DNA from 4 places in the Mesorhizobium sp. M0195 genome. Region 3 is predicted to be linked to each of the others. Evidence: predicted binding sites of a transcription regulator. Region 3 holds the regulator's gene; each other region holds the start of a gene.
The links. The regulator LexA, encoded in region 3, represses DNA repair genes until DNA is damaged. The targets are predictions, from matches to a motif close to TGTTCNNNNTGTGTTCNG.
Positions count from the first base shown of each region.

Region 1 (7,314 bases), on a different contig from region 3:
GCATAGGCCGAAAGGCTCTCGACATAGCGGCGCTGGCCCTCGGCATAGATCGTGTCGAAGGCAAGCGACGACTTGCCCGACCCCGACAGACCGGTCATGACGATCAGGCTGTCACGCGGCAGGTCGAGATCGACATTCTTCAGATTGTGTTCGCGTGCCCCGCGAATGGAGAGATATTTATGGTCGGCCATCGCCGGTCGCCGCCTCAGAATCTGGAATTCGTGGGATGGGCGGGTTTTCCCGACCATCCCCTATGTAGGTAATTTCGCCGCCTTTTCGAGAGACGCCACAACTCTCGACCAAAGCGTTTAACCGCCTTTCGCGCGAACGGGCAAGCGGAAAGAACAAAGGCCGAACACGCTCCTGACAAAAGCTGCCCGTGCGGCTGGGTTCACCCGGGGTTCACAAAGCGTCTCGCGATCACATTTTTCGGCAATCGGCCATTCAAGGTTGACGTCCATCTGTCACGGGGGCAGACTCCAAACGTCAACGAAGCCGGCCGTCTTTCGATGGCCTCGCGGCCTGGGGCTAGCCTGCGAGACGCCGCGGGTTATGCGATGAGCGCTTCGACGACGACAGTCGCAACGAACAGAAGGAGAGCAGAGGCATGACTCCACCGGACAGTTCCTTGAGGCTCCACGTGTCGCTGGAGCCGCGGCAGGTATAAGTGGCTAGGCCAGGCATTTGCGCTACCTGCCAACGTTGACCTGCCGATCCCCACAACAATCAGAGACTGCTAGTCGGATCGTCGGCTGAACGCCGCGAAGCATCCGAAATAAAAAGCCGGCAGTACACTCCCGGCAATTTGGATTTTAGATCCAAGAAGCCCCGTCAATTGCACAAGCAATGACGGGGCTGTTCGTTTGAAGCGCACATTTGTGGTGCATGCCAGGCGAACTTACCGGCTGGGGGGCCTGATCCCGCCGGTAGCGACATCGATGGTTATGCTGCCGGAAATCCGAACGTCGGTATCGCCGATCTTGAACGTGCCGTTGCCGCTGCTTGGAACCGCGTCGTCGGGCTCAGGCTGCGGCGCTGGCTCGGCGATGCGATAGTCGCTGGTCACGCCGGGCAGGGCGCCCTTTTGCGAAGACGTCGAATTATCTTGGGCAAATGCCATGTCCACCAGCATGTTCGTGCCGGCCACAGTAGCGGTAGCAAGGCATAACAGGCTGGACGAACGGCTGGCGGTCATCCCCGGACTATAGTGCCGTGATGGCGGCAAGACCAGACCGATGGCGCTGAAGTTGCGGGCGCTCAATCGCCTCGGTTGCGTCCGCCGGCCCAACTCGTTCATGCGGCCTGCTTGCGAGTGTCGAAAACATGGTCGACGAGTCCCCAATCCTTGGCCTCCTGGGCGGTCATGAAAAAGTCGCGGTCGAGCGTGCGTTCCACTTCTTCGTAGGTGCGGCCGCAATGGTGGGCGTAAAGATCGGTCATGCGCCGCTTGGTGCGAAGGATGCCCTCGGCATGGCGCTGGATATCGGAGGCTTGGCCCTGGAAACCGCCGAGAGGCTGATGCAGCACGATGCTGGTGTTGGGTAGCGCGATACGCCGCCCTGGCGTGCCCGCCATCAGGAGAAACGAGGCCATCGAGGCGGCGAAGCCCATACAAACGGTGGAGACCGGGCAGCTGATATACTGCATCGTATCGTAGATGGCGAAACCGCTGGTCACCACGCCACCCGGCGAGTTGATGTAGAGCGAGACCTCCTTGTCGGGATTGTCGGATTCCAGCGACAGAAGCTGGGCGCAGACCAGCGCCGAGGTGCCGTCGTCGATCGGCCCGTTGATGAAGACGATGCGCTCGCGCAGCAGCCGCGAAAATATATCGAAGGCACGTTCGCCGCGACTCGATTGCTCGATCACCATCGGCACCAAATTGGCAAGGCCGCTCATCGTTATCTCCTTTGACGGTCGTCGTTCAGGCCGCGCGCATAAAGAGGCGCGGGGTGTTTGCGGCGATCTGCTTGTACTTGGGAGTACGCGCTTCAAACGAAAGTCGGCAACCGGCGCCTGCCATCGCGATCTCCGGCACTGCTGCCCGAGCAAAACCATCATGGACGATGCGCAGATGCGTGCCGCCGGAAACGGTGCGGTCGAGCGTAAAGGTGACGATGCTGTCCACTGGGCTATCGTTCATTGGGCTTTCCACCGGGCTACCGGGCGGCACCTGCGTATCGCCGGGCGCCGGCCGCTCCCGCCAGGAATAGCGCAGCAGCCGTCCGGGATCCGCGTCGAGGATTTCGCACTCGATCGGCGCATTCGGCGCTTTAAAGGCAAAACGGTTGCCGATTTCGGGCTTGATGTCGTTCGGCATCATCCAGGCCGCGAGCAGGTCCGGCACCGTCAGCGCCCGCCACACCTTTTCCGGCGGTTCGGGCCGCTCGCACTCGAACTCGATCTTGTCTGCGGCCATTTCGGCGCGTTCTTTGCCTCGGCTGGTCATTGGTCCATGTCCTTCAAAACCGTCTTGAGCCTTTCGATGCGCTCTGGCCAGAACGCACGGTAGCGTTCGATCCAGCCGAGCAGTGGCGCAAGCCCCTTCGGATCGACGCGGTAATAGGCGTTGCGACCGGCCCGGCGCTCGACCACGAGGCCGGCGCCGCGCAGCACTGCGAGATGTTGCGATACCGCCGGCTGCGATACCGGTATGCCAGTGCGCAGTTCCGACACCGTCATCTCGCCGTCGGCGAGCCGCTCATAGACGGCGCGACGCGTTGGATCCGCCAGTGCCCGAAAAATGTCTGCTTCGATCATGTCGAAAGCATAAGTCAATACTTATCGGTTTGGCAAGCCGTGTTTTTTAAGACAGGCGGTGTTTTTTAAGACAGGCGAGGTTTTACAAACTCGCTGGAAGCCAGCGTCTCACCATGTCGGGGGATCCGTTGAACGTCGCCTCGAAAACTGGTGACGCGAGCACAGCATGAATATGAAGCAATTCGGAGCCGACGTTTCGGAAGCCATGTTGCCTGTGCGCGGCAACAACTAGCGACTGTCCGGCAGTCAAGACGAGATGCTCGTCATCGATCCACATCTCGGCTCTGCCAGCGATGACGGTAAGCACTTCCTCGACCGGGTGCCAATGTGTCGGGGCGCCAACCGCGGGTTCGACCCATTGTTCGAATATGCAAAGTTGAGTTGCGCCGTTGCAGGCCGAGACATGCATGCGGGTCTTTACTCCCGTCCGCCACTCTTCTTGCGGCTGATCGTCATGCGCAACCATCTTCATTGAGTTCGCCTCGATCCCATGGTCTGTGGAAATTCGACGCCAAGACACTACTTCTTACTGACAACTATTGACAGTGCAGGGCCTCTCCTATAGAACGAAAAGAGAACAAAAACGTTGTGGGAAAAGGCAGCGACGGCAGGCAGGGATTGTCCATAGCCTGTAAGGTGCGGCGACAAAAATCTGGTTTCGGATGAGCGCGGAGAAGTATCATGGCGGGTAGTGTCAACAAGGTCATTCTGGTGGGCAACCTCGGGGCGGACCCTGAAATCCGCCGCCTGAATTCGGGTGACCCGGTCGTCAACATCCGCATCGCGACGTCGGAAAGCTGGCGCGACAAGACGTCCGGAGAGCGCAAGGAAAAGACCGAGTGGCACAATGTCGTGATCTTCAACGACCAGATCGCCAAGGTGGCCGAGCAGTATCTGAAGAAGGGCATGAAGGTCTATGTCGAGGGCCAGCTGCAGACGCGCAAATGGCAGGACCAGACCGGCAATGACCGCTATACGACCGAAATCGTGTTGCAGAAATTCCGCGGCGAGCTGCAGATGCTCGATGCGCGGGGTGAGGGCGGCGGCCAGGTCGGCAACTATGCCGGTGGTGGTGCGAGCCGCGGTTCCGATTTCGGCCAGTCCGGCCCGGGCGAAAGTTTCAATCGTGGTGGCGCCAACAAGGGCGGCGGCGGTGGTTCGTCGCGCGAGCTGGACGACGAAATCCCGTTCTGATTTCTCGGGGCGGACTGCCCTTGCGGCGAAAAGCGCCGGCACCTTGGCCACGAAATGGCGTCCCGAAAATCTGTCTTGGATTTTCGGGACGTTGTGCGTTTGAGCGGTGAAAGGACGTATCAGGTGAAGGCAAGGGTCAAATGGGTCGAGGAGCGCACTTTCGTCGGCGAGTCCGCCAGTGGGCACAAGCTGGTGCTAGGCACTGCGTTCGGGCCGGAGGGCAAGACGCCGGGGCCGAGCCCAATGGAACTGATGCTGATCGGCACTGGCGGCTGCTCGGCCTATGACGTGGTCCATATCCTCGAAAAGGGGCGCGAGGCGGTCGAAGATTGCGTGGTCGAACTCGATGCCGACCGTGCAGAAGCCGATCCCAGGGTGTTCACCCGCATTCACATGCATTTTGTCGTCAAGGGCCGGGCGCTATCACACGACAAGGTGAAGCGGGCGATCGGGCTTTCGATCGAGAAATACTGCTCGGCCTCGGCAATGATGGCCAAGACTGCCGAGATTACCCACGACTTCGAAGTCATTGAAACGACAGCGAAGTAGGGCTGTTCCTACGTCGCCATCAGCGCCTTGATGCCGTCGGCGACGAACTGTACGGCGAGCGCCGCCAGGATGACGCCGAGCAGCCTTGTCAGGATCGAACGGCCGGTTTGGCCGAGGATACGGTCGATGCGCTCTGACAGCACGAACACCAGGTAGGTGATGACGAGGCAGATGGCGATGATGCCGACAAGCGCTATCTGCGCGCCCAAACCCTGAAACGAGCTTGAGAGCAGGACGGTCGCCGAAATCGCGCCGGGACCGGCAATAAGCGGGATCGCCAGCGGAAAGGCGGCGATGTTGTGGATCATGTCCCTGGTGATGGCGACGTCGCCGATCTTCTCCTTGCGGTCCTGCCGGCGCTCGAACACCATTTCGAAGGCGATGAAGAACAGCAGAAAGCCGCCGGCGACGCGGAAGGCCGGCAGAGTGATGCCGAAGACTGACAGGATCGACGCGCCGGCGATTGCGAACAACGCCATTACCAGGAAGGCGATGACCGAGGCGCGCACGGAGACCTGGTTGCGCTCCTCGCGGTTCATGCCGCGGGTCACGGCGAGGAAGAGCGGCGCCAGGCCGGGCGGATCGATCGTCACCAGTATGGTGACGAAGGCGTTGAACAGGCTGTCGAAGCTCGGCATGCTGACCCTCCCCGCCGGCAAAGCCGGATAACGGGATTGGTAGAGCAAAGCGGAGCCAGTGGAAACGGTGCGGATCAGGGGCTGTCGGCCCGGCGCGCCAGAAACTCGACTTCGAGACGCCAGGTGGCGCCGTCGTCCTGTGAGCGTTCGCCCAGCCAGCGGAACGAATTTTCGGTGATGCGCGAAAAGCTCCAGCGCACAGCAGATCCGGTGCCGTCTGCGCCTTGCTGGATGATGGTGTCGCCCTCGGCACGGCCGAGCTGGCGGCTGTAGTACTGATTGCGCGGATCGCTCCAGAAGATGTGCCAGGCGTCAACGCCGGGATCGTAGACGCGCAACGTCGTGCCATAGAAGGTCCATTTGCCGAGCGAGGGCGAGGGGCCGGCGTCACGGGCAGGCAGGATCCATACGTCCTGGATCGCGCGGCCTTCGAGCACCCAGCCGAAATGCACTTCGCCGCGCCCGGTCAGCACCTGACCGTCCTCGAGATGGCGCGTGGCGTCGAACGTCCAGGCGCCGACGAAGCGGCCATAAAGATTCAGTTTCTCGGCAAGGGCCGGTACGGGCCCATCGCTGTGCAGGGCCTTGGCAAAGGAATTGGACATGGCTTCGCTCTCATCTTGTCAGGAGACCGGCAAGCATAGAGGCCGACAGGGGTTCTGCGCTTGGGAAAAGTTGCTATGTTTCGGCGATGACGACGAGCGCGCACAGGCTGGCGTCGGGCCGAGGCTGGCAGGTGTCGGATGTCATCTGCACCGCCAGCGCCGCCGACAGGCCATTCGAGGAGGAGCATCGGGATTTCTGCGTTGCCGCCGTAACCAATGGCACCTTCCGCTATCGTGCGCGCGAGGGCACGGCGATGCTGGCGCCGGGCGCGCTCCTGCTCGGCAATCCCGGCACATGCTATGAATGCGGTCACGAGCATGGCGCCGGCGACCGCTGCCTCTCCTTCCATTTCGGACCGGCCTATATGGAGCGGATCGTCGCCGCCGTGCCGGGCGCCAAGACGCTCGATTTCGGCACGCCGCGCCTGCCGCCCTTGCCGGCGCTGGTGCCGCTGCTTGCCGAAGCGGAGGCGGCGCGCGAGATGGCCGACACCGGCGCGTTCGAGGAACTCGCCCTGCGCATTGCCGGTGCCGCGGTAACAGCGGCTTGCAGCGCTACGGATCGGGGACGGACGCCGAGCCGCCGTGACCAGAAGCGTGTCGCCGAAGCGGTGCGGCGCATCGAAGTCGATGCGGACCGGCCGATCTCGCTTGCCGAACTCGCCGACGAGACCGCCACCAGCCCTTACCATTTCCTGCGCACCTTCCGGCACGTTGCCGGTATGACGCCCTACCAATTCCTGCTGAGAGCGCGGCTGCACAGGGCAGCCGTGCGGCTGCGGACGTCGGATCAGACGATTTCGGCGATTGCCTTTTCGGCGGGATTCAACGATCTATCAACCTTCAATCGCCGTTTCCGGCGGCTGATGGGCGAGGCGCCGGGTACTTATCGCGCCCGCCGGCGACGCCCGTGAAAGGGTGCACGGCCATATCGTCGCAATTGGTTTATCCTTTTGAATTTGCCGCTAAAAACCACACTGGAAAACTGCCGCGATTGTTGGAGTTTCAGGCTGGCTTCCTATATAAGCACCAAGTGATTCCTGATTAGATTGTGATCCGATTTGACCGACCAAAAGACACCGCGCGGCGCCGACGGCGGCCCCACCGGCATCGAGCCGATATCCATCATCGAGGAGATGCAGCGCTCCTATCTCGATTACGCCATGAGCGTGATCGTCAGCCGCGCGCTGCCGGACGTGCGCGACGGCCTCAAGCCGGTGCATCGCCGCATCCTCTACGCCGCCTATGAGAGCGGCTATCACTGGAACCGCAAATATGTGAAATCGGCACGCCCGGTCGCCGACGTGATGGGTAAATACCATCCGCATGGCGACGCCTCGATCTACGACGCTTTGGTGCGCATGGCGCAGGATTGGTCGCTGCGCGTGCCGCTGATCGACGGGCAGGGCAATTTCGGCTCGATCGACGGCGATCCGCCGGCGGCGATGCGCTACACGGAATCGCGGCTGACCAAGGTCGCGCATGAGTTGCTGGAAGACATCGACAAGGACACCGTCGATTTCCAGGACACTTACGATGCGTCGGGCAGCGAACCGAAAGTCCTGCCG
Region 1 is NZ_JAMYSV010000015.1:65,835-73,148, reverse strand. Features, by position in the region: gene uvrA (excinuclease ABC subunit UvrA) at 1-191, opposite strand, end outside; gene NKJ12_RS24285 (hypothetical protein) at 899-1,195, opposite strand; gene NKJ12_RS24280 (ATP-dependent Clp protease proteolytic subunit) at 1,294-1,899, opposite strand; gene NKJ12_RS24275 (SRPBCC family protein) at 1,925-2,449, opposite strand; gene NKJ12_RS24270 (ArsR/SmtB family transcription factor) at 2,446-2,760, opposite strand; gene NKJ12_RS24265 (cupin domain-containing protein) at 2,843-3,232, opposite strand; gene NKJ12_RS24260 (single-stranded DNA-binding protein) at 3,442-3,954, shown strand; gene NKJ12_RS24255 (OsmC family protein) at 4,078-4,503, shown strand; gene NKJ12_RS24250 (MarC family protein) at 4,512-5,141, opposite strand; gene NKJ12_RS24245 (hypothetical protein) at 5,216-5,746, opposite strand; gene NKJ12_RS24240 (helix-turn-helix transcriptional regulator) at 5,833-6,660, shown strand; gene gyrA (DNA gyrase subunit A) at 6,808-7,314, shown strand, end outside.
Region 1: NKJ12_RS24260 (single-stranded DNA-binding protein) is a predicted target of LexA. The motif match lies at 3,323-3,340, and genes of this name have one in related genera.

Region 2 (7,314 bases), on a different contig from region 3:
CCCGAAGCATGGGCTGCCCTTTCCCGCGCCGGCATCGAGACGGGTTCGCTGGTGTTCATGCACGGTATCGAGCCGCGCGAAAAATGGTTCATGAGCCGGTCCGGCTATACCGGCGAAGACGGCTTCGAGATCGGCCTGCCGGAAGCGGATGCAAGAAACCTCGTCGCCAGGCTGCTCGAGGACGAGCGGGTGATGTGGGTCGGCCTTGCCGCCCGCGACAGCCTGCGGCTTGAAGCCGGACTGTGCCTGCACGGGCTGGACATCACGCCGGAGATCGATCCGGCCAGCGCCGGGCTGATGTGGGCCATCCCCAAGGAGGTTCGCGCCTCGGGCGCCTTCATCGGCGCCGATGCGCTGCGTGCCATCCTGGAGCGTGGTCCAGCGCAAAAACGCGTCGGCCTGAAGCCGGAAGGCCGCCAGCCGGTGCGCGCCGGTGCTGCCCTTTTCGATGCCGACGGCAACCCTGCCGGCCATGTCACCTCTGGCGGCTTCGGCCCCTCGGCCGGTCATCCGGTCGCCATGGGCTACGTCCAGACGCCGCTTGCCAAATCCGGCGCAAAACTGTTCGCCGATGTCCGCGGGACGAAAATCCCGGTCGACATCCACCCCTTGCCCTTCACGCCCCATCGCTACCGCAAAGGATGATTTCAATGGCAAAGACCTATTTCACCGAAGATCACGAATGGCTTCGCGTCGAGGGCGGCGTCGCCACGGTCGGCATCACCGACTACGCACAGCAGCAGCTCGGCGACCTCGTCTTTGTCGAGCTGCCGGAATTGGGCAGAAAGCTAGCCAAGGGCGACACCGCCGTGGTGGTCGAATCGGTCAAGGCCGCATCGGATGTCTACGCGCCGGTCGACGGCGAGATCACCGAGGCCAATACCGCGCTGTCGGCCGATCCTTCGCTCGTCAATTCGGCGGCAACCGGCGACGGCTGGCTGTGGAAGATGAAGCTGGCCAATGAGAGCCAGCTCGATGGGCTCCTCGATGAAGCCGCTTACAAAGCCCATATTGGTTGATAGCAGGACCAGGAAGATGACCGCAGCACCCTACCCCTTCTCGGCTCGCCATATCGGCCCGGGCCTCCATGACGTCAGAGCCATGCTGGCGACGATCGGCGTCCCTTCGGTCGAGACCCTGATCAGTCAGGCAGTGCCGAAGTCGATCCGGCTCGACCGGCCGCTGGCCCTGCCCGCCCCCGCAAGCGAAGCGGAAGCGCTGGCCGAGCTCGCGGCGACGATGGCAAAGAACACGGTGCTGAAGAGCTTTATCGGTGCCGGCTATCATGGCGTCCATGTGCCGCCGGTGATCCAGCGCAACCTGTTCGAGAACCCGGCCTGGTATACCGCCTACACGCCTTACCAGGCCGAGATCAGCCAGGGCCGGCTGGAAATGCTGTTCAACTTCCAGACGCTGGTGACAGAATTGACCGGCCTGCCGGTGGCATCGGCCTCGCTGCTCGACGAGGCGACGGCGGTGGCCGAAGCGGTCGGCATTGCGCTGCGCCATCATCGCGACAAGCGCACCAAGGTGGCACTGGCCGGCACGCCGCACCCGCAGACGCTGGACGTCGTGCGCACCCGCGCCGAGCCCCTCGGCATCGAGGTGGACGGCGAGGTGATCGACGACAACACCGCCGCCCTGCTGGTCTCCTGGCCCGATACATTCGGCGTCTACGGCAATCACAAGGCAGCGATCGACAAGGCCCGTGCCGCCGGCGCGCTGGTCGTCTTCATCGCCGACCCGCTTGGCTTGACGCTGACCGATGCGCCGGCCAGGCTTGGCGCCGACATCGCCGTCGGCCCGATGCAGCGTTTTGGCGTGCCGATGGGCTTTGGCGGGCCGCACGCCGCCTATTGCGCCGTCTCCGACAGGCTGACGCGGCTGATGCCCGGCCGGCTTGTTGGCCAGTCGACGGATAGCAAGGGCCGTCCCGGTTATCGCCTGGCTTTGCAGACACGCGAACAGCATATCCGCCGCGACAAGGCGACCTCCAACATCTGCACCGCACAGGCGTTGCTCGCCAATATGGCGACGGCCTACGCGATCTGGCATGGCCCTGCCGGGCTGCAGGCGATTGCCGGCCGCGTCCACACGCTGGCCAACTGCCTGGCCGTCGGCCTCAAGGCAGCGGGCGTTTCGGTGATCGGCGAAAGCCGCTTCGACACGGTGACTGCGGAAGTGAAGGGCAGAGCCGGCGCGATTGCCGCCGCCGCAGAAAAGACGGGCCGCCTGCTGCGCGTCATCGACGCCGACCATGTCGGCATCAGCTTCGACGAGACCTCCACCGAAGCCGATCTGGAGGCGATCGCAGCACTTTTCGGCGCTAAGGCCGGCGTTGCCGCCGGCAGTTCCACGCCCGGAAAACCGCGCGGCAAGGAGTTCCTCACCCAGCCCGTCTTCCGCGAAAACCACTCGGAAACCGACATGATGCGCTTCCTGCGCCGGCTGGCCGACAAGGACCTGGCGCTTGACCGCGCCATGATCCCGCTCGGCTCCTGCACCATGAAGCTCAACGCCGCCGCCGAAATGATGCCGGTGAGCTGGCCTGATGTCGCCAACCTGCATCCCTTCGCCCCGGCAAACCATTCGATAGGCTATCGCGCCATGATCGACGAGCTGGAAGGCTGGCTGGCGGAGATCACCGGCTTCGACGCGGTGACCCTGCAGCCCAATGCTGGCAGCCAGGGCGAATATGCCGGGCTGCTCGCCATTCGCCGCTATCATCTGTCACGCGGCGAAGGCCATCGCACCGTCTGCCTGATCCCCTCCTCGGCGCATGGCACCAATCCGGCAAGTGCGGCCATGGCCGGCATGAGCGTCGTCGTCGTGCGCTGCACCGAGGACGGCAATATCGACATGGACGACCTGCAGGCCAAGGCGGCCGAGCATGCGCATAATCTCGCGGCGCTGATGTTCACCTATCCTTCGACGCATGGCGTCTTCGAGGAAGGGGCGCGCGACCTCTGCGCCCTCGTCCACAGCCATGGCGGCCAGGTCTATTTCGACGGCGCCAACCTCAACGCACTGGTCGGCCTCGCCCGTCCCGGCGATATCGGCGCCGATGTCTGCCACATGAACCTGCACAAGACCTTCTGCATCCCGCATGGCGGCGGCGGCCCCGGCGTCGGCCCGATCGGCGTCAAAGCACATCTGAAGCCGCATCTGCCCGGCCACGTCACCGAAGGCTCGGTCCATGCCGTGGCGGCAGCACCGTTCGGCAGCGCCTCGATCCTGCCGATCACCTGGATGTATATTCGCATGATGGGCGCTTCCGGCCTGAAGCAGGCAACCGAGACGGCGATCATCTCCGCCAACTATGTGGCGACGCGGCTTGGCGAGCATTTCCCCCTGCTTTACAAGGGGCGCAACGGACGCGTCGCGCATGAATGCATCCTCGACACCCGCGTGCTCAAGGACAGCGCCGGCATCAGCGTCGACGATATCGCCAAGCGGCTGATCGACTATGGCTTCCACGCGCCGACCATGTCGTTCCCGGTCGCTGGCACGCTGATGGTGGAGCCGACCGAATCCGAGCCCAAGCGCGAGTTGGATCGTTTCTGCGAGGCCATGATCGCCATAGCCGGCGAGGCAGCCAAGGTGGCGAAGGGCGAATGGCCGTTGGCCGACAATCCTCTGGTCAACGCTCCGCACACCGCCGCCGAGGCACTGGCCGGCCAATGGACCCATCCCTATTCGCGTCTGGAGGCGGCCTACCCCGCCGGCGATGCCGATACGGCAGCAAAGTACTGGCCGCCGGTGTCACGCATCGACAATGTCGCCGGCGACCGCAACCTGGTCTGCTCCTGCCCGCCGCTGTCGGAATATCTGGGTGCGGCGGAATAGATCATGATTCCGAAAAGTGGAATCCGGTTTTCCGACAAGATCATGGGTCTAACAAGAAGATAGAAACCCCAATCAGGCAGAACGCAAGGCCGGCCCGTCGGCCTTGCTCGCCCGGTCCCGAACGACGACGCGATTTCGCCCGGCGCGCTTGGCCGCATAGAGTGCTGCGTCGGCTTCGGCCAGCACATCGTCGAGACCGGTGCCGTTTGTTCCGCCAAAGCCGATGCCGCCGCTGACTGTGCTTCGCAACGGACCAAGTTGTGTGGCCACGACTTCCGTGCCGAAGGCGACGCTGATCTTGCTCGCAATGTCATAGGCCTTCTCTTCCGGCATCCGCGACATGACGAGCACGAACTCCTCGCCGCCCAACCGGAACGCGTCGACGCCGGTCCTGGCGTATTTCCTGATGACGGCGGCAAAGCGGCGCAGAACCTGGTCGCCGACCGGATGACCGAAAACGTCGTTCGTCCTCTTGAAATGGTCGAGGTCGAACATGGCGACGGACATGAACGGGCCGAAGACCCGCTCGCCGTAGAGTGCCGTCAACGCCCGCCGGTTCATCAGCCCGGTCAATGGATCGGTCATCGTCTCGGCCTTCAATTCGATCTGCGCCTGCAAATGGTGCAGGGAGAGCGTCAATGCGCCGAGCCCGGTCATGCAGGCGACGGCTACGACGGAATTCACCCGCTCGGCCCAATTGTCGGGCGCAACACCCAGCACCCATTGCCCCTTGACCAGCAGGACCGCGCCGCAAAGTCCAAACGACAGCGCACAGACGCCGCTCAGGAACGAGACGACCAGCAATATCCGGCGATCGTGACCACCCTCAATCCAGAACATCGCCCCGATGAGCGAGAGCAGCGCCGTTACCGTCGCGTAGGTGACAATAAAGCCGACACCATCAAACCCGAGATACGTCGCGCCCGCGCAAACAGCCATCGCAACCAAGGTCGGCAAGATGGCGCGCCTGTAATCGCCTACGCCGAGATATTGCATGGCCGACAGGCAGATAATCAGGAAACCGAGGCTGAGAGGCGCAAGCACGATCTGGCAAAGCCAGAGGCTTGGATCCCTGGTGTAATGCCAGAACAACACCACATGTGCGACGAGCACGAGAATGCCACACGCCACCGTCAGCACAAAGCGTGCCTGTGGCGCGCTGAACCAGATGGCGAACATGGTGATGCTGAGGCACGTGCCCGACAGCGCCGCCGCGAGCAGGAGCGAACTGTAATCCAACATGCTTAAGCGACAGCCTCTTGAGGGTTCCGCTGCATTCTAGGTCAGCGACAGTCCGCAAATACCGCTTTTTAGCCAATCTTCCGGCGTAACCTTCGGACAGGGTTTACAAAACGTCGATGCTCCAACTTCGTTTCCGCCGCTTGGCTGTCGAATGGTTTTGCAGTAAGAGGCTCTATCCTCGAACGTAACAGGAACCTCCGTCGCCTGCCCGCGAAAAGCGTGGCAGTATCGGGTGGTGATTCGCAGCATCGGAATCCAGGACCGGCATGGACGACAACAACGATCTTTTCGCCAAATTGGACAAGCAGCCGCAGCCGGCTCGCGCCGCCACGCGCCCGGCCGATCCGCTGGTGCAGGCGGCGAAGCGGCCGGCGCCCCGCGACGCCAGCGAGAGTTACAGTGCCGCCGACATCGAGGTGCTGGAGGGGCTGGAGCCGGTGCGCCGCCGCCCGGGCATGTACATTGGCGGCACCGACGACAAGGCGATGCACCATCTGTTCGCCGAGGTCATCGACAACTCGATGGACGAGGCGGTCGCCGGCCATGCGACCTTCATCGATGTCGAGCTTTCCGCCGACGGATACCTGTCAGTCACCGACAACGGCCGCGGCATTCCGGTCGATCCGCACCCGAAATTCAAGAAGCCGGCGCTCGAACTCATCATGACGACGCTGCATTCAGGCGGCAAGTTCGACAGTAAGGTTTACGAGACGTCCGGCGGCCTGCACGGTGTCGGCGTTTCCGTCGTCAACGCGCTGTCCGACCATCTCGAGGTCGAGGTCGCGATTGGGCGCAAGCTCTATCGCCAGCGCTTCTCACGAGGCGTTCCGGTGACCGGCCTTGAGCAGCTCGGCGACGTGCATAACCGGCGCGGCACGAAGATCCGCTTCCATCCAGACGAGCAGATTTTCGGCAAGGGTGCTGCTTTCGAGCCGGCGCGGCTCTACCGCATGGCGCGGTCAAAGGCCTATCTGTTCGGCGGCGTCGAAATCCGCTGGACCTGCGATCCCTCGCTGATCAAGGAAAAGGACACGACGCCGGCCAAGGCAGAATTCCATTTTCCGGGCGGCCTCAAGGACTATCTGAAAGCCTCGCTCGGCGACGAATTCCAGGTGACCCGTGAAATGTTCGCCGGCAAGAGCGAGAAGCAGGGCGGTCACGGCTCGCTCGAATGGGCCGTGACCTGGTTCGGCGGCGACGGTTTTATCAATTCCTATTGCAACACCATTCCGACCGCCGAAGGCGGCACGCATGAGGCCGGCTTCCGCAACGTGCTGACGCGCGGCTTGCGCGCCTACGCCGATCTGGTCGGCAACAAGCGCGCCTCGATCGTCACTTCCGAGGATGTGATGATCTCGGCGGCGGGCATGCTGTCGGTGTTCATCCGCGAACCGGAATTCGTCGGCCAGACCAAGGACAGGCTGGCGACGATCGAGGCGATCCGCATCGTCGAAACCGCCATCCGCGACCCGTTCGACCACTGGCTGGCGGACAATCCGCAGGAGGCCTCGAAACTGCTCGAATGGGTGATCGCGCGCGCCGACGAACGGGTGCGCCGCCGCCAGGAAAAGGAAGTGTCGCGCAAGAGTGCGGTGCGCAAGCTGCGCCTGCCCGGCAAGCTCGCCGACTGCACGCAGAATGCCGCCGCCGGCGCCGAGCTCTTTATCGTCGAGGGCGATTCGGCCGGCGGTTCGGCAAAGCAGGCGCGCGACCGCGCCAGCCAGGCGGTGCTGCCGCTGCGCGGCAAGATCCTCAACGTCGCCAGTGCCGGCAGCGACAAGCTTGCCGGCAACCAGCAGATATCCGACCTGATCCAGGCCTTGGGCTGCGGCACGCGCTCGAAATACCGCGACGAGGACCTGCGTTACGACCGGGTCATCATCATGACCGATGCCGATGTCGACGGCGCCCATATCGCCTCGCTGCTGATCACCTTTTTCTACCAGGAGATGCCAAACCTGGTCCGCGGCGGCCATCTCTACCTGGCGGTCCCGCCGCTTTATTCGATCCGCCAAGGCGGCAAGGTCGGCTATGCCCGCAACGACGCGCATAAGGACGAACTCCTGCGCACCGAATTCACCGGGCGCGGCAAGGTCGAGATCGGCCGCTTCAAGGGGCTGGGCGAAATGATGGCCGCCCAGCTCAAGGAAACCACCATGGACCCGAGAAAGCGCACGCTGCTCAGGGTCGATGTGATCGAGGCCGAGGCGGCCACCAAGGATGCTG
Region 2 is NZ_JAMYSV010000010.1:5,610-12,923, forward strand. Features, by position in the region: gene gcvT (glycine cleavage system aminomethyltransferase GcvT) at 1-645, shown strand, start outside; gene gcvH (glycine cleavage system protein GcvH) at 651-1,019, shown strand; gene gcvP (aminomethyl-transferring glycine dehydrogenase) at 1,036-3,846, shown strand; gene NKJ12_RS19565 (GGDEF domain-containing protein) at 3,919-5,088, opposite strand; gene parE (DNA topoisomerase IV subunit B) at 5,355-7,314, shown strand, end outside.
Region 2: parE (DNA topoisomerase IV subunit B) is a predicted target of LexA. The motif match lies at 5,267-5,284, and genes of this name have one in related genera.

Region 3 (7,314 bases):
GCATAGATGAAGGCAGGCGCGCCCGGGCCGCCATTCAGATATTTATAGGTGCAGCCAACGGCAAAATCGGCGTTTGCTTTGTCGAGCTCGACTGGCATCGCGCCAGCGGTGTGGCAGAGATCCCAGACGATCATCGCCCCGGCTTCCTGGGCCGTGCGCGTCAGAGCCGGCATGTCGCGCAGTTCGCCCGATTTGTAGTTGACGTGATTGACCAGCACCACGGCGGTGCGATCGTCGATCAGCTCCTCGATGGTCGGCGCGTCGACCCCCGAGAGGCGCAGCAGCGCATCTTTTCGCGTCGAAACCACACCCTCAGCCATGTAGAGGTCTGTCGGAAAACTATCTCCCTCGGCGACGATGGCCTGCCGCTCCGGTCGCATGGCCATGGCCGCGTGCAGCAGCTTGTAGATGTTGACCGACGTCGTGTCGCAGACCACCGTCTGGCCGACCGCGGCACCGATCAGGCGCCCGAGCTGGTCGCCAAGTTCAAGCGGCATGTTGAACCAGCGGGCCGTGTTCCATGCGCGGATGAGATCATGCGACCATTCTTCGGTCGCGGCCTTGCGCAATTCATCGAAGGCGGCACGTGAAGCAGCTCCTAGCGAATTGCCGTCGAGATAGATCACTCCTTGCGGCAACACAAAGCGGTCGCGCATCGCGCGCAGCGGATCCGCGGCATCCATCGCCTTTACGGCCACGAGATCGGGAATTCCCGTCATGATTTGCCTGCTCCCTCAAAAAAATCCAACGCAACGCCGGACACGCATCAACTGTTCTTCCATTACCGGGTAGCGCGTAGCAAGGCTCCACCGGCGAGAAGCAGCCTGACCAGGCGGTGGAAACCTGGAGTTAGCCCGAGGTTGGCGTTTTGAGTTCGTTTCGTTCACGGTGCATTGACCAAACAGCACCAGTCGATACGGGTTCAATTCCGTGCCCTTTGCCGACCGACGGCCGATGCCAGTGCCGCCTTCAAGGAGGCCAGAACGGCGCAAACGAAAGCAGAATCAAGGGGATGAGGCTCGCGGCGGTGAAAATACGGTACGCCGGTAGGGGACGTCGTTTGTTTCCCGAGCCTTAACGCATTCATTAAACTTTAAACAGTTGCGGAACACAACTGGAACAGATAGTGTCTGTTCTGGGTTTGTTTTCTGATTCTGTTGGGGGTCGCTATGCTGACACGCAAACAACACGAACTGCTTATGTTCATCCACGAAAGGTTGAAGGAAAGCGGTATCCCACCTTCCTTCGACGAGATGAAGGAAGCGCTCGACCTGGCTTCCAAATCCGGAATCCACCGACTGATTACGGCGCTGGAGGAGCGCGGCTTCATTCGCCGTTTGCCCAACCGGGCCCGTGCGCTGGAGGTACTACGCCTGCCTGACTCGATCGCCCCCGGCCTCAATGCGGCACGCAAGTTCTCGCCGAGTGTCATCCAGGGCAGTCTTGGGCAAGGTGCCCCTCGGCAGGGCAAGCCCACATCGTCGCGCGTCCCTGCAGCCGGCAATGACGACGATGTCGTCGCCGCCGTTTCGATCCCGGTAATGGGCCGCATCGCCGCTGGTGTGCCGATCGATGCTATCCAGCACCAGACGCATTCGATTTCGGTGCCGCCGGATATGATCATGGGCGGCGAGCATTATGCGCTCGAGGTCAAAGGCGATTCGATGATCGAGGCTGGCATTTTCGACGGCGACACGGTGATCATCCGCAACGCCGATACGGCGAGCCCCGGTGAGATCGTGGTGGCCTTGGTCGACGAGGAGGAAGCGACGCTGAAGCGGTTCCGCCGCAAGGGCGCCTCGATCGCCCTGGAGGCCGCCAATCCGGCCTACGAGACGCGCATCTTCGGACCAGACAGGGTCAAGGTGCAGGGCAAGCTCGTTGGGCTGATCCGCCGCTACTGAGTTGCGCCCTTGGTGCCGGCTTTTGGATTGTCGGCTCTGCGGTATGGCGGCAGGCCGCGCGCCGCGCGTGAAAATTTCCGCTGCACGTGCCAGGGCCGGTATGATTTTTCGACGGCGAAGCGGATTTCGGCGCGTGTTGCCGCTTGTGGATCGAAATAGACGGCCGCACTTCCCGCGCGCGCCAGTTGCCGTTTGGTGACGACGAGGACCAGCCGGTCGTAGTAGCAGGGATTATGGGCGGTGGCGTCGTCGATGACGATCAAGCTGGCGAAGGCGCAGGCTGGCCGTGCGGTATCGCGGTCCTTGGCTTGCGCAATGATCGCGCCGGATGGATGCCTGGCGAGGCAGAGACCGTCCGTGCAAATGAACGGCATGCCCGGCGGTAGGTCGGCCGGATCGGCAATGTCGAATTGCGGATCGTTCTTTCCAGGTGTTTCCGGCGCGACGATAGCCTCTGATGTGAGCGCGCGTTTCCAGTTGTCGATCGTGAACTCATTCGGGCGTGCCCGGTTGACGGCGAGCTCACCGCTGCCGATCGGCAGCGCGACCAGCCGTGCGTCCTCCGAGATCAATACGTCGGGTACGCGCGTCTGCGTTGTCGTTAGCAAGCCGGCGAGCGCAAAAGGAAGTGCCGCGAGCCGCAACCAGGTCGTCGCCATGCTGGCAATGACGAGGGCGATCGTCACCAAAAGGACAGATCTCAGCGAAATCAGTCCGACCGCATCGATCGGCGAGCGCTCGGAGATCCACCCGGACAGGGCGATCATCGCCGTCAGCCCTTTGCCCATCACGTATAGGAAAGGCCCATCCGCGCCGAACGGCATCGCCAGCGCACTGAGGACGGCGAAGGGCATGACGACCAGTGAGACGATGGGCATGATGGCCAGATTGGCGAACAGGCTGAGCGGCGCCACGCGCTGGAAATGCCATATGGCGAAAAGCGCCGTGGCGCTCCCTGCAATGATCGAGGTCATCGCCAGGCCGCCCATGCCCAGCAGGACCTTTCGCGTGGCGAGGCGTAGCGGCGACCGCCGCGGCGGCGGCGTGGTGGCCCTGCCGGCGCGGTAGTCGGACCAGCCGGCATAGGCGCCGACAAGGGCCGCCGTCGCGGCGAAGGACATCTGGAAGCTCGGACCGACCACCTCGTGCGGCGACACCACGATGACCGCGATGGCCGAGATCGCCAGGTTGCGCATGGTGAGCGCGGCCCGGTCGAACAGCACGGCGATAAGCATCACCGCCAGCATGATGAAGCTGCGTTCGGCCGCTACCACAATGCCGGAAAAGACGAGGTAGGCCGCAATCGAAAAAAGCGCGGCGGCTGCGGCATATTTCTTGACCGGCCGTCGCGATGAGAAGTCGGGAAACAGCGCAAAGGCGCCGCGTAGCAGCGCCATGATGGTGCCGGCGACCAACGCCATATGCAGCCCCGAGATGGAGATGATGTGGTAGATGCCTGTACGCCGCATCGCTTCGTTGATCTCCTCGGGAATGCCGGCGCGCACGCCAACGATCAGCGCAGCAGCAATCTCGCCCTCGGCGCCGCCGATGCGGCTGCGGATATGGTCGGCGATGGATTCGCGCGCGTCTTCGATCGCGGAAGAAAGCCGCGCGGCAAGCGGCATGCTGCCCGAAGCCACGACTTTCGGATTGCCGAGAAAGAAGCCGCTGCCGCCGATACCGGCGAAATAGCTGTCGAAGGAGAAATCATAGCTGTCGGGCCGCACCGGGCCGGTCGGCGGCAGCAGCCGCACATAGCCGGTGATCTCGGAACCAGCGGCCAGCTCAGCCGGTATCTTCATCGCCGAAATGCGGACCCGTTCCGGCATGTAGCGCAGCGTCGGCCTGGCGGTTGAGATCACATCGATTGTCAGTCTGATGCGGCCGCTCGCCATGGGCTCGTACGATACGACACGACCCGTCAGCCGCGTCGAGATTTCGGAACCGAGCATATGCGTCCCGACACGCCAGGTCTCGAACTTGGCGGCAAGCACGCCAAGCGCGCAGAGCAGCGCCACCATGAAGCACAGGCGGGTCCTGGGCCATGACCGCGAGATGACGGCACAAAGGGCCGCGAGGAGCACGATTGCGATCGGCTGCGGAAAGGCCGGCTCCACCGACAGCGCGAAATATACGACCACCCCGCATGCGAGGAACACCGGCACCAGCAGGAAGGCGACGCCACGGTCGAGTTCCAGGCCGGCTGCCGAGGTTACGCTGTTGCGGATGCGGGATGGTGACGGGAGGCGGAAACGCCGGCGTAGGCGCACGATGGGCTCGGACGCAGGCACCGGAACCGTTGCTGGGTCGCTGGCCGGCAGCGACGGAGCATCGAAGCGCGGAGCGGGCAGCAATGCCGATACCGGCAGGGCAGGCGGGGGAGCGGCAAACAGCAAGCGTTCGCTGACGCCGCTACCAGCGTCCTCGCCCTCGCCCGCACCACGGCCTCGCACAGCCATCGGGTCTGCCTCTTGCGCCCTCGACCTCCTATGCTACATGAACGCGCAACGCGCGAAAGTCCGCAAACCCACTTCCTTGGCCCGCCTGAGAGTTCCATGCCCGATAAGGTCGTCACCCGTTTTGCCCCCTCGCCCACCGGTTATCTGCATATTGGCGGCGCGCGCACGGCGCTGTTCAACTGGCTGTATGCCAAGCACACAGGCGGCACGATGCTGCTGCGCATCGAAGACACCGACCGCGAGCGCTCCACCGATGCGGCAACCGCAGCCATTCTCGACGGGCTTTCCTGGCTTGGCCTGACATGGGACGGTGAGCCGGTGTCGCAGTTCGAGCGTGCGCCGCGCCATCGCGAGGTGGCCGAGGAGCTCGTTCGCATGGGCAAGGCCTATTATTGTTATGCGACGCCTGCCGAGCTGGAAGCAATGCGCGAGAGCGCACGGGCCAAGGGGCTGCCTCCCCGCTATGACGGACGCTGGCGCGACCGCGACCCGTCGGAGGCGCCGCCCGGCGCCAAGGGGGCGATCCGCATCAAGGCGCCGACAGACGGCGAGACGGTGGTGCATGACCGCGTCCAGGGCGACGTGCGTTTTCCCAACAAGGATCTCGACGATTTCATTATTCTGCGCTCGGACGGCAATCCGACCTACATGCATGCCGTCGTCGTCGACGATCACGACATGGGCATCACCCACATCATCCGCGGCGACGATCATTTGACCAACGCCGCACGCCAGACCGTAATCTACCAGGCCATGGGCTGGGAGGTGCCGTCGATGTCGCATATCCCGCTGATCCACGGTGCCGACGGCGCCAAGCTGTCGAAGCGGCACGGTGCGCTTGGCGTCGAGGCCTATCGCGCCATGGGCTACCTGCCGGAGGCGCTGCTCAACTATCTGGCGAGGCTTGGCTGGAGCCACGGCGACGATGAGATCATGTCGATTGCCGACATGATCGCATGGTTCGACATTGGCGATGTCAACAAGGGCGCCGCCCGTTTCGACTTCGCCAAACTCGAGGCGCTCAACGGCGTGCATATGCGCCGGATGAACGACGCGGCGCTGCTCGACACCTTCATCGCCACTCTGCCCTATCTCGAAGGCGGCCCGGCAATCGCCGCCCGCCTCGACGACAGACGCAAGGCGCAACTGCTTGCCGCTTTGCCCGGCCTGAAGGAGCGCGCCAAGACGCTGGTCGAACTTGTTGAAGGGGCTGCATTCCTGTTCGTCGAGCGGCCGCTGCCGGTCGACGAGAAGGCGGCGGCGCTGCTCAGCGGTGAGGCGCGCGCGATCCTGCGAGGCGCTCATGCGGCACTGGCCACGGTTTCGGACTGGTCTGCCGCCTCGGCTGAAGTCGCGATCCGCGACTACGCGCAGGCCGGCGGCCATAAACTCGGCGCCGTGGCCCAACCTTTGCGCGCCGCGCTCACCGGCAAAAGTACCTCGCCAGGTGTCTTTGATGTGCTTGCCGTGCTGGGCCGCGAGGAAAGCCTGGCGCGGATCGCTGATCAAATCGATTAGCGAACTGGCCTAAGAAGATTGGCATTGAAAGGTGTGTTTCGCAGTGCAACATTGGGCCTTGGCCTAATCTGGCGCGCAGATACAATTGCGGGCGCAAATGTGCATATTCCGATGCTTTTGACGTGTTGGGTTCAGATATTTTGCCTTTGCCGGCCTGAGGAAACAAAAAGGAGTTTGCTATGACCGAACCTGCGACGAAAATGGAATTTGGCGGCAAAACCCAGGCATCGACGGCAAAGCTGGAGCTCGGCGGCAAAACCCATGAATTCAAGATCCGAAGTGGTTCGGTAGGACCTGACGTCATCGACATCGGTTCGCTCTACAATACCGCCGGCGTCTTTACCTATGATCCCGGCTTTACGTCGACGGCGAGCTGCGAATCGGAAATCACCTTCATCGATGGCGATGCCGGCATTCTTTTGCACCGCGGCTACCCGATCGACCAACTGGCCGAGCACGGCGACTTCCTCGAAGTCTGCTATCTCTTGCTCTATGGTGAATTACCGACCAAGGCGCAGAAGGACGATTTCGACTACCGGGTGACGCGCCACACCATGGTACATGAGCAGATGTCGCGCTTTTTCACCGGCTTCCGCCGTGATGCGCATCCGATGGCGGTGATGTGCGGCGTGGTCGGCGCGCTGTCGGCCTTCTATCACGATTCCACCGACATCTCGGATCCGTATCAACGCATGGTCGCCTCAATGCGGCTGATCGCCAAGATGCCGACAATCGCGGCGATGGCGTACAAATACCACATCGGCCAGCCGTTCATTTATCCGAAGAACGAGCTGAATTTCGCAGCCAACTTCCTGCATATGTGCTTCGCCGTGCCTTGCGAGGAATACAAGATCAATCCGGTGCTGGCGCGCGCGATGGAGCGCATCTTCATCCTGCACGCCGATCACGAACAGAACGCCTCGACTTCGACCGTCCGCCTGGCCGGCTCGTCGGGCGCCAATCCCTTTGCCTGTATCGCTGCCGGCATCGCCTGCCTGTGGGGTCCCGCACATGGCGGCGCCAACGAGGCAGCGCTGAACATGCTGGGCGAGATCGGCCATGTCGATCACATCCCGGAATTCATTGCGCGCGCCAAGGATAAGAACGATCCGTTCCGATTGATGGGCTTTGGCCACCGCGTTTACAAGAACTACGATCCGCGTGCCAAGATCATGCAGAAAACGGCGCACGAAGTCCTGGGCGAGCTCGGCATCAAGGACGATCCGCTGCTCGACATCGCCATGGAGTTGGAAAAGATCGCGCTGACCGATTCCTATTTCATCGAGAAGAAGCTCTACCCTAACGTCGATTTTTATTCCGGCATCACCCTTAAGGCGCTGGGCTTCCCCACCACCATGTTCACCGTACTGTTCGCGGTCGCCCGCACCGTCGGCTGGATCGCGCAGTGGAAGGAGATGATCGAGGATCCGCAT
Region 3 is NZ_JAMYSV010000018.1:81,818-89,131, forward strand. Features, by position in the region: gene kynU (kynureninase) at 1-719, opposite strand, end outside; gene lexA (transcriptional repressor LexA) at 1,170-1,904, shown strand; gene NKJ12_RS25950 (ComEC/Rec2 family competence protein) at 1,898-4,363, opposite strand; gene gltX (glutamate--tRNA ligase) at 4,460-5,881, shown strand; gene gltA (citrate synthase) at 6,061-7,314, shown strand, end outside.

Region 4 (7,314 bases), on a different contig from region 3:
AGCACGAAGACGGCCATCGCCGCCAGCGCAATGGAGACGGACAGTGCGCTGACATTTTCCACAAGCGGCAGCAGCCCCACAAGCAGCGCAACCGGCTTGAACAAGAACTTGCCATCGTTGAAGACGCCGAGAGGATGGAGAGCCATGCTCGCCGCGGCAATCGCAACGCCGAACAGGAAAAGCGTGATGCCCGCCGGTTGGCCATAGAAGAAGAAATCGGCCAACGCGACGAGCAGGACGGCAACGCCGAAGCGGCTGCAATAGCTCGGCGCCGCCGAGAGGAATACTGTCATGATCGGGCTTTCTCGGCGGCTTTGATGCGGCCGGTGGGCAGGGATTTGCGGACGAAAGGGAGGAGGGTTGCCAAAGTCTGGGGCGGATCGACGAGCCACCAGCTTTCGCGGCGAAGCCGGTACGGCACGGACCAACGGGAGTTCGTTTGCTCTTGCATGCCGCCCTTGTCGCATTCTGCCGGGTGGCAAGCGGGGCGCAGACGAGGAGATTTTCCGAAATTACGTGCAGTTTTTATGCACGGCTTGCCTCGGCTGGCTGCAGGCGGCATAGATCGAACATGATCACCGAAAGCTACCGCCCGCGCCGCTCGGTGCTTTACGTTCCGGCCTCGAACGACAAGGCGCTGGCCAAGATTCCGCCGCTGACCTGCGATGCCGTCGTCATCGATCTCGAGGACGCCGTCGCCCCGGCCGACAAGCTTTCCGCGCGCGAAAAACTGGCGGCGATTTTCGCCGGCCGTTCCAACCGGCGCTGCGAAATGGTGGTGCGCATCAATGCGCTGTCGAGCGAATGGGGCGCCGACGATCTGCTGGCCGCGGCAAAATGCACGCCCGACGCCATCCTGCTGCCCAAGGTCGACACTCCGCGCGACATCCTCGAGGCCGGCGACGTGCTAGACGACAATTTTATCGCGGACGAGGTCAAATTATGGGCGATGATCGAGACGCCCAAGGCGCTGCTCAATATCGGGCCGATTGCCGAGCTCGGCCGCGACCCGTCCTCGCGCCTGGTTTGTTTCGTTGCCGGAACGAACGACCTGGTCAAAGACACCGGCATTCTCGCCACGCCCGATCGGCGCTATCTCGTGCCATGGCTGATGCAAATGGTGCTCGCGGCGCGTGCCGGCGGCCTCGACCTGCTCGATGGCGTCTTCAATGATTTTCGCGATATGGACGGGTTTGCGCGCGAGTGCGCGGAAGCCGCCGCCATGGGTTTTGACGGCAAGTCGCTGATCCATCCAGCCCAGATCGAGGCGGCGAACCGCGCTTTTGCACCGACGCCTGACGCATTGGCCGAGGCGCGCGCGATCAAGGAAGCCTTCGCGCTTGCCGCAAATGCCGGCAAGGCGGTGATTGCGCTGAACGGAAAAATGGTCGAGCGGCTGCATCTGGCGCAGGCCGAAAAACTGCTGGCGAAGGCCGCCGCTGTTCGCGCATGATTATCGTAACTGACAACAGGATTGAAGAATGAAACTCTACCGCTTTCTGTCCGGCCCGGACGATGCCAGCTTCTGCCACAAGGTGACGGCGGCGCTGAACACGGGCTGGCACCTGTTCGGCTCACCGACCTATGCCTATGACAAGGAAGCGAAAACCATGCGCTGCGGCCAGGCCGTGGTGAAGGACATCGAGGGCCAGGAATACGGCCCCGACACCAAGCTCAGCGATTGGTAGGGAGGTTCGCCGAAGCGCTCGTCCTTCATCATCCTAGGGCGTAGCAGTCGCGAAGCGACGTCGCGGAGTACCCTAGGATCCATGCCGTTACCTCTGCCGAAGGGCACGGCGGATCAGGATTAGTGTGATCTACCACCCCCGTTACCCAGAACGGGATGATGAGCGTTCGGTTCTGCACCGCCGGAGCACTGCACCACCATCACGGCATGGATCCTGGGGTCTGCGCCGCGTCGCCCCTTGCTCCGCCCCAGGATGACGAGGAGCGGGGTCGCTCACTCCGCTGCCTCTTCGATCTTCTCCATATCGTCGTCCGACAGGCCGAAATGGTGGCCGATCTCGTGGATCAGCACATGGGTGACGATGTCGCCCAGCGTTTCCTCGTTCTCGGCCCAGTAGTCAAGGATGGCGCGACGATAGAGCGTGATGCGGTTCGGCCCCTCGCCGGTCTGCGGATTCCAGCGCTCGGCGATGCCGCGCCCCTCGAACAGCCCCAACAGGTCGAAGGGCGTTTCCAGCGAAAGGTCGTCCATGATCTCGTCGGTCGGGAATTCGGCGATCTGAATGACGATCTCGCCGGTCAACTTGCGAAAGTCCTCCGGCAGATGGGCATAGGCCTCCAGCGCCAGGAGCTCGATTTCCTCCATCGTTGGCGAAAGCTGGTCGTGCCAGATGCGTGTTTGGTAGATGCGAGCCATGCTTTGTCCCTTTGATCCCGGCATATAGGCTTTCGAGCCGGACTCGGCAAATGGCCGGGCTGGGGTGACCGTGCCACGCCCCCACTACAGGAATAAATTCCCCATGACTCCGCTTGACTCTTTGGCCGGCCTCTGGAATCTATAGGAACATAACAGGAACAATTGTGAATGGAAGCTGACCGTCATGGCGACCAGCGCCGTGGCGCGGGAGACTGTTTTTGCCCTGCGCCGCCAGATCGCGAAGATCGAGGGAACGCTGTCCGAGCGTCTGGAGGCGTCGGCCGGCGCAGCCCCCGTTGATGCGGATGTCAGCCCCCAGACTCTGACATTGCCTCGAAATCTAACTATTGTCCGGCGCGGCCTCGCCGTGGCTTCGCAGGATGCGTTTTTGTCCACCGGCGCGGAGCGCCTCGATGCTGCGCTGAGCGGTGGCCTGCCGAAGTCGGCGCTGAGCGAGTTTCATGGCGCCGCGACGCGCGATGCCGGGGCCGTCGCCGGCTTTGTGCTCGCGCTCGTCAGCCTGATCCTCAGCCAGGGCCCGCGACTGCCGGTGCTGTGGATCGGCACATCCGAGGTTTTCCGCGAGGCCGGCTTCCCCTACGCCAGGGGGCTTCACGCCTTTTTCGGCATCGAGCCGGAGCAATTGCTGTTTTCCGAGGCGCCAAGGCTGCTCGATGCGCTGTGGGTCGCCGAGGAGGCTGCCCGGATGACGGCGCTGGCCGCCGTCATCCTCGAAATCCGCGGCAGCCCGCAGCGGCTGGATCTCACCGCGACGCGGCGGCTGCACGCCCGGGCGCAGAGTGCCGGCCGGCCGCTGTTCCTGCTGCGCCAGGCCGGCGAGCCCGAGCCGACGGCAGCGCCCGTCCGCCTCATCCTGTCGGCGGCACCGGCGGCAGCGCGCCAGACAATCGCCGGGCCGCTCGCCGGCTCGATCGGCCGGCCCGCCTTCACCGTCGCCATCGGCAAGAGCCGCACGGCCTTGCCCGGACAATTCACACTGGAGTGGAACCCCGATGAACGCATATTCGAAGAAAGACGGGGCGAGCAAGGAAGGTCTCAGGAATCGGCCCCAGAACGGCCAAAGAATCCTCTCTCTGTGGTTTCCGCATCTCGCCGCCGAGAGGATCCTGCGGCAGCGTCTGGGGCGGTCCTGGCGTTCCCGGCCGTCGGATCACCTGCCGCTGGTGATCAGCCATCGCCAAGGGAACGCCCAGCGCATCGCCGCCCTCGACGAACGGGCTGAGGCGCTTAACCTGAAGCGCGGCATGGGCATAGCCGACGCATGCGCCATGCATCCCTCGATCGACATCGTGGAGGCCGATCCGGAGGCCGACCGGCGCCTGCTCGAAGGCCTCGCCGACTGGTGCGACCGCTATACCCCGCTGGTGGCGCTCGACGGGACCGACGGCCTCTATCTCGACGTCACCGGCTGCACGCATCTTTTCGGCGGCGAACGCTCCATGCTGGACGATATCCTGGCGCGTTTTTTCCATCAGGGCTTCGATGTCCGCGCCGGGCTTGCCGCCACGCCTGGTGCTGCCTGGGCGGCGGCGCGGTTTGCCGGCGACCGCATCGTGCCCGATGGTGAGGAGGAAGCGCTTCTCGCGCCCATGCCGCTGGCGGCGCTGCGCATCGACCCGGAGGTCCGCGCCAGCCTCGAAAGCGTCGGCCTGCGCACGGCCGGCGCCGTCATGGCAGCACCGCGCGCGCCGCTGGCCCGCCGCTTCGGCGCATCGCTGCTCTTGCGCCTCGACCAGGCGCTCGGCCGCCTCGACGAAGCCGTGTCGCCGCGCCTGCCGGTGGCACCGCTTTCGGTCGAGCGTCATCTTGCCGAGCCGATTATGTTGACCGAGGACATCGAGCGGCTGACCGGCATGCTGGCAACCACCTTGAAGAGCGACCTCGAGCGTCGCGGCGAGGGCGCAAGGCGGCTGGCGCTGCTGCTTTTCCGCGTCGATGGCGGCGTCAGCCGCATCGCCGTCGGCACCTCGCGGCCTCTGCGCGAGCCGCGGCTGATCCAGAAATTGTTCCACGAAAGGCTTGCCGCGCTCGAACGGGATATCGACGCCGGCTATGGCTTCGATCTCGTACGCCTTTCGGTGCTGACCGCCGCCGCCTACGACATGCAGCAGGCAGACCTTGCCGGCGAGACGAGCGACGACGGTGCCGATATCGCGCTTTTTGCCGACCGCATTCGCGCCCGGCTCGGCGAAGGCGCGGTCTTGAAGCCGGTTGCCGTCGAGAGCCATTTGCCGGAGCGCGCCGTCGCCACCCTTCCCTTCACGGAGGCGCCGCAGAGAAGCTCGCCGCCGAAGCAGCCGGACAAGGCGAAGGACGCTCCCACGACCGTCTTCCAGCCTGAGCGACCGATCCGGCTTTTCCGTTCGCCCGAGCCGATCGAAGTGCCAGCCACCGAAATGCCGGAAGGCCCGCCTTTGAACTTCCGCTGGCGGCGCGCGCTCTACCGGGTGGCGCGCGCCGAAGGGCCGGAGCGCATCGCGCCGGAATGGTGGCGAGAGGCGGCGGGACGAGAAGATGCCTCGACCCGGGATTATTTCCGCATCGAGGATGCCGACGGCCGCCGTTACTGGCTCTATCGCCAGGGCCTTTACGGCGCCTCTCAAGTCCCGCCGCGCTGGTTCATGCATGGGATCTTCGCATGAATGCGCTGACGGCCATCCCCTATGCCGAATTCGGCATCCAGTCGAACTTCTCGTTCCTGCGCGGTGCCTCGAAACCGGAGGAGCTGGTGGTCGCGGCAAAATTCCTGGGGTTTTCGGCGATCGGTCTCGCCGACCGAAACACGGTGGCGGGCGTGGTACGCGCCTGGCAGCAGGCCAAGGTGGAGGGTGTTTCCTATCATCCCGGCTGCCGCCTGGTTTTTTGCGACGGCACGCCGGACATCCTCGCCTACCCGCAGGACCGCAAGGGCTGGGGGCATCTCTGCCGCATGCTGACACAGGCCAATCTGCGCGACGAGAACGAAAAGGGCGCAACGCTTCTCAAACAGAGCGATCTTCTTGAATGGGGCGATCTCCTGTCGCTGGCCATATTGCCGGATCTGTCGGCGGACGCGGAAGCTGGCCTCGCACTGATTAGCCGGCTCAGGGATCGCTTCGGCGAAAACCTGAGGCTGGCGGTTTCGCCGGATTACCGCGGTAACGACCGCTTCCGTATCGAGCAGGCGGCGGCGATGGCCGAGCTGGCCGGCATCCCGCTGATGGCCACCAACGACGTTCTCTACCATACGTCGGAACGGCGCCCGCTGCAGGACGTGCTGACGGCGATCCGCCTCAATGTGCCCGTCGCCGAGGTGGGGCTGGAGCTGGCGGCCAATGCCGAGCGCCACTTAAAGCCGCCGCTGGAGATGGCACGGCTTTTCCGCAGGCATCCGCAAGCGCTGGCGGAAACGCTGCGTTTTGCCAGCGAGCTGACCTTCTCGCTCAGTGATCTGCAATACAACTATCCCGACGAGCCGACGGAATCGGGCCTCGGGCCGCAGGCCGAGCTGGAAAGGCTGGCCAAGGAGGGGGCCGCCATCCGCTACCCCTCGGGCGTGCCCGCTTTTGTGACGCAACGCATCGAGGAGGAGCTCGCCCTGATCGAGCGCTTGAATTACGCGCGCTATTTCCTGACTGTCCACGACATCGTCAAATTCGCCCGCAGCCAGAACATTCTCTGCCAGGGGCGCGGCTCCGCCGCCAACTCGATCGTCTGCTTCTGCATCGGCATCACCGAAGTTGGCCCGGACAAGATCGACACGCTTTTCGAGCGCTTCATTTCCGAGGAAAGAAACGAACCGCCTGACATCGACGTCGATTTCGAGCATGAAAAACGCGAGGAGGTCATCCAGTACATTTATTCCAAATACAGTACCAAGCGCACCGCGCTGGCCGCTGCCGTCGTCAGCTATCGGGGCCGCTCGGCGATGCGCGAAGTGGCCAAGGCGATGGGCCTGTCGGACGACGTCCGCAGCGCGCTGTCCAGTTCGATCTGGGGCTGGTCGACCTCGGAACTCGGCGAAAAGGAGACAAAAGCCGGGGGCCTCGATCAGACCGATCCATCGACAAGGCACGTGATCGAATGCGCCAATGAGATCATGGGCTTTCCCCGTCATTTGTCGCAGCATGTCGGCGGTTTTGTCATCACCAGGGACCGGCTCGACGAGATCGTGCCCATCGTCAAGACGGCGATGGACGAGCGCAAGATGGTCGAGTGGGACAAGGACGACCTCGACGCGGTGAAAATCCTTAAAGTGGACGTGCTGGCGCTCGGCATGCTGACCTGCCTGCAGCGCGCCTTCACCCTGCTCCGGGATCATTATCCGGAGGCGCGGGACGATTACGGCCAACCCTATGTGCTGGCCACTCTGCCTGCCGAGGACAAGCATGTCTACGACATGATCTGCCGTGCCGACACGATCGGCGTCTTCCAGATCGAATCCCGCGCGCAGATGTCGATGCTGCCGCGGCTGCGGCCGAAAAACTTTTACGATCTCGTCATCGAGGTGGCGATCGTGCGGCCCGGCCCGATCCAGGGCGACATGGTCCATCCCTATCTGCGCCGCCGGCAAGGCAAGGAAAAACCCGAATACCCCAAGCCGGAACTGGAAAAAATCCTCGGCAGGACGCTGGGCGTGCCGTTGTTCCAGGAGCAGGCGATGAAGATCGCCATCGTCGCCGGCGGCTTCAGGCCGGGCGAGGCCGATGAACTGCGCCGCGCCATGGCGACGTTCAAGCGCACCGGCACGATCGGCAATTACCGCAAGAGAATGGTCGACGGTATGGTCGGCAAGGGCTACGAAAAAGACTTCGCCGAGCGCTGCTTCAAGCAGATCGAAGGCTTTGGCGAATACGGCTTTCCCGAAAGCCACGCCGCCTCCTTCGCCCTGCTGGTCTATGCCTCCTGCTGGTTCAAGACCTTCTATCCCG
Region 4 is NZ_JAMYSV010000001.1:568,756-576,069, reverse strand. Features, by position in the region: gene NKJ12_RS02880 (DUF4153 domain-containing protein) at 1-293, opposite strand, end outside; gene NKJ12_RS02875 (HpcH/HpaI aldolase/citrate lyase family protein) at 575-1,453, shown strand; gene NKJ12_RS02870 (DUF1737 domain-containing protein) at 1,482-1,688, shown strand; gene NKJ12_RS02865 (metallopeptidase family protein) at 1,961-2,383, opposite strand; gene NKJ12_RS02860 (ImuA family protein) at 2,568-3,626, shown strand; gene NKJ12_RS02855 (DUF6504 family protein) at 3,568-5,046, shown strand; gene NKJ12_RS02850 (error-prone DNA polymerase) at 5,043-7,314, shown strand, end outside.
Region 4: NKJ12_RS02860 (ImuA family protein) is a predicted target of LexA. The motif match lies at 2,527-2,544, and genes of this name have one in related genera.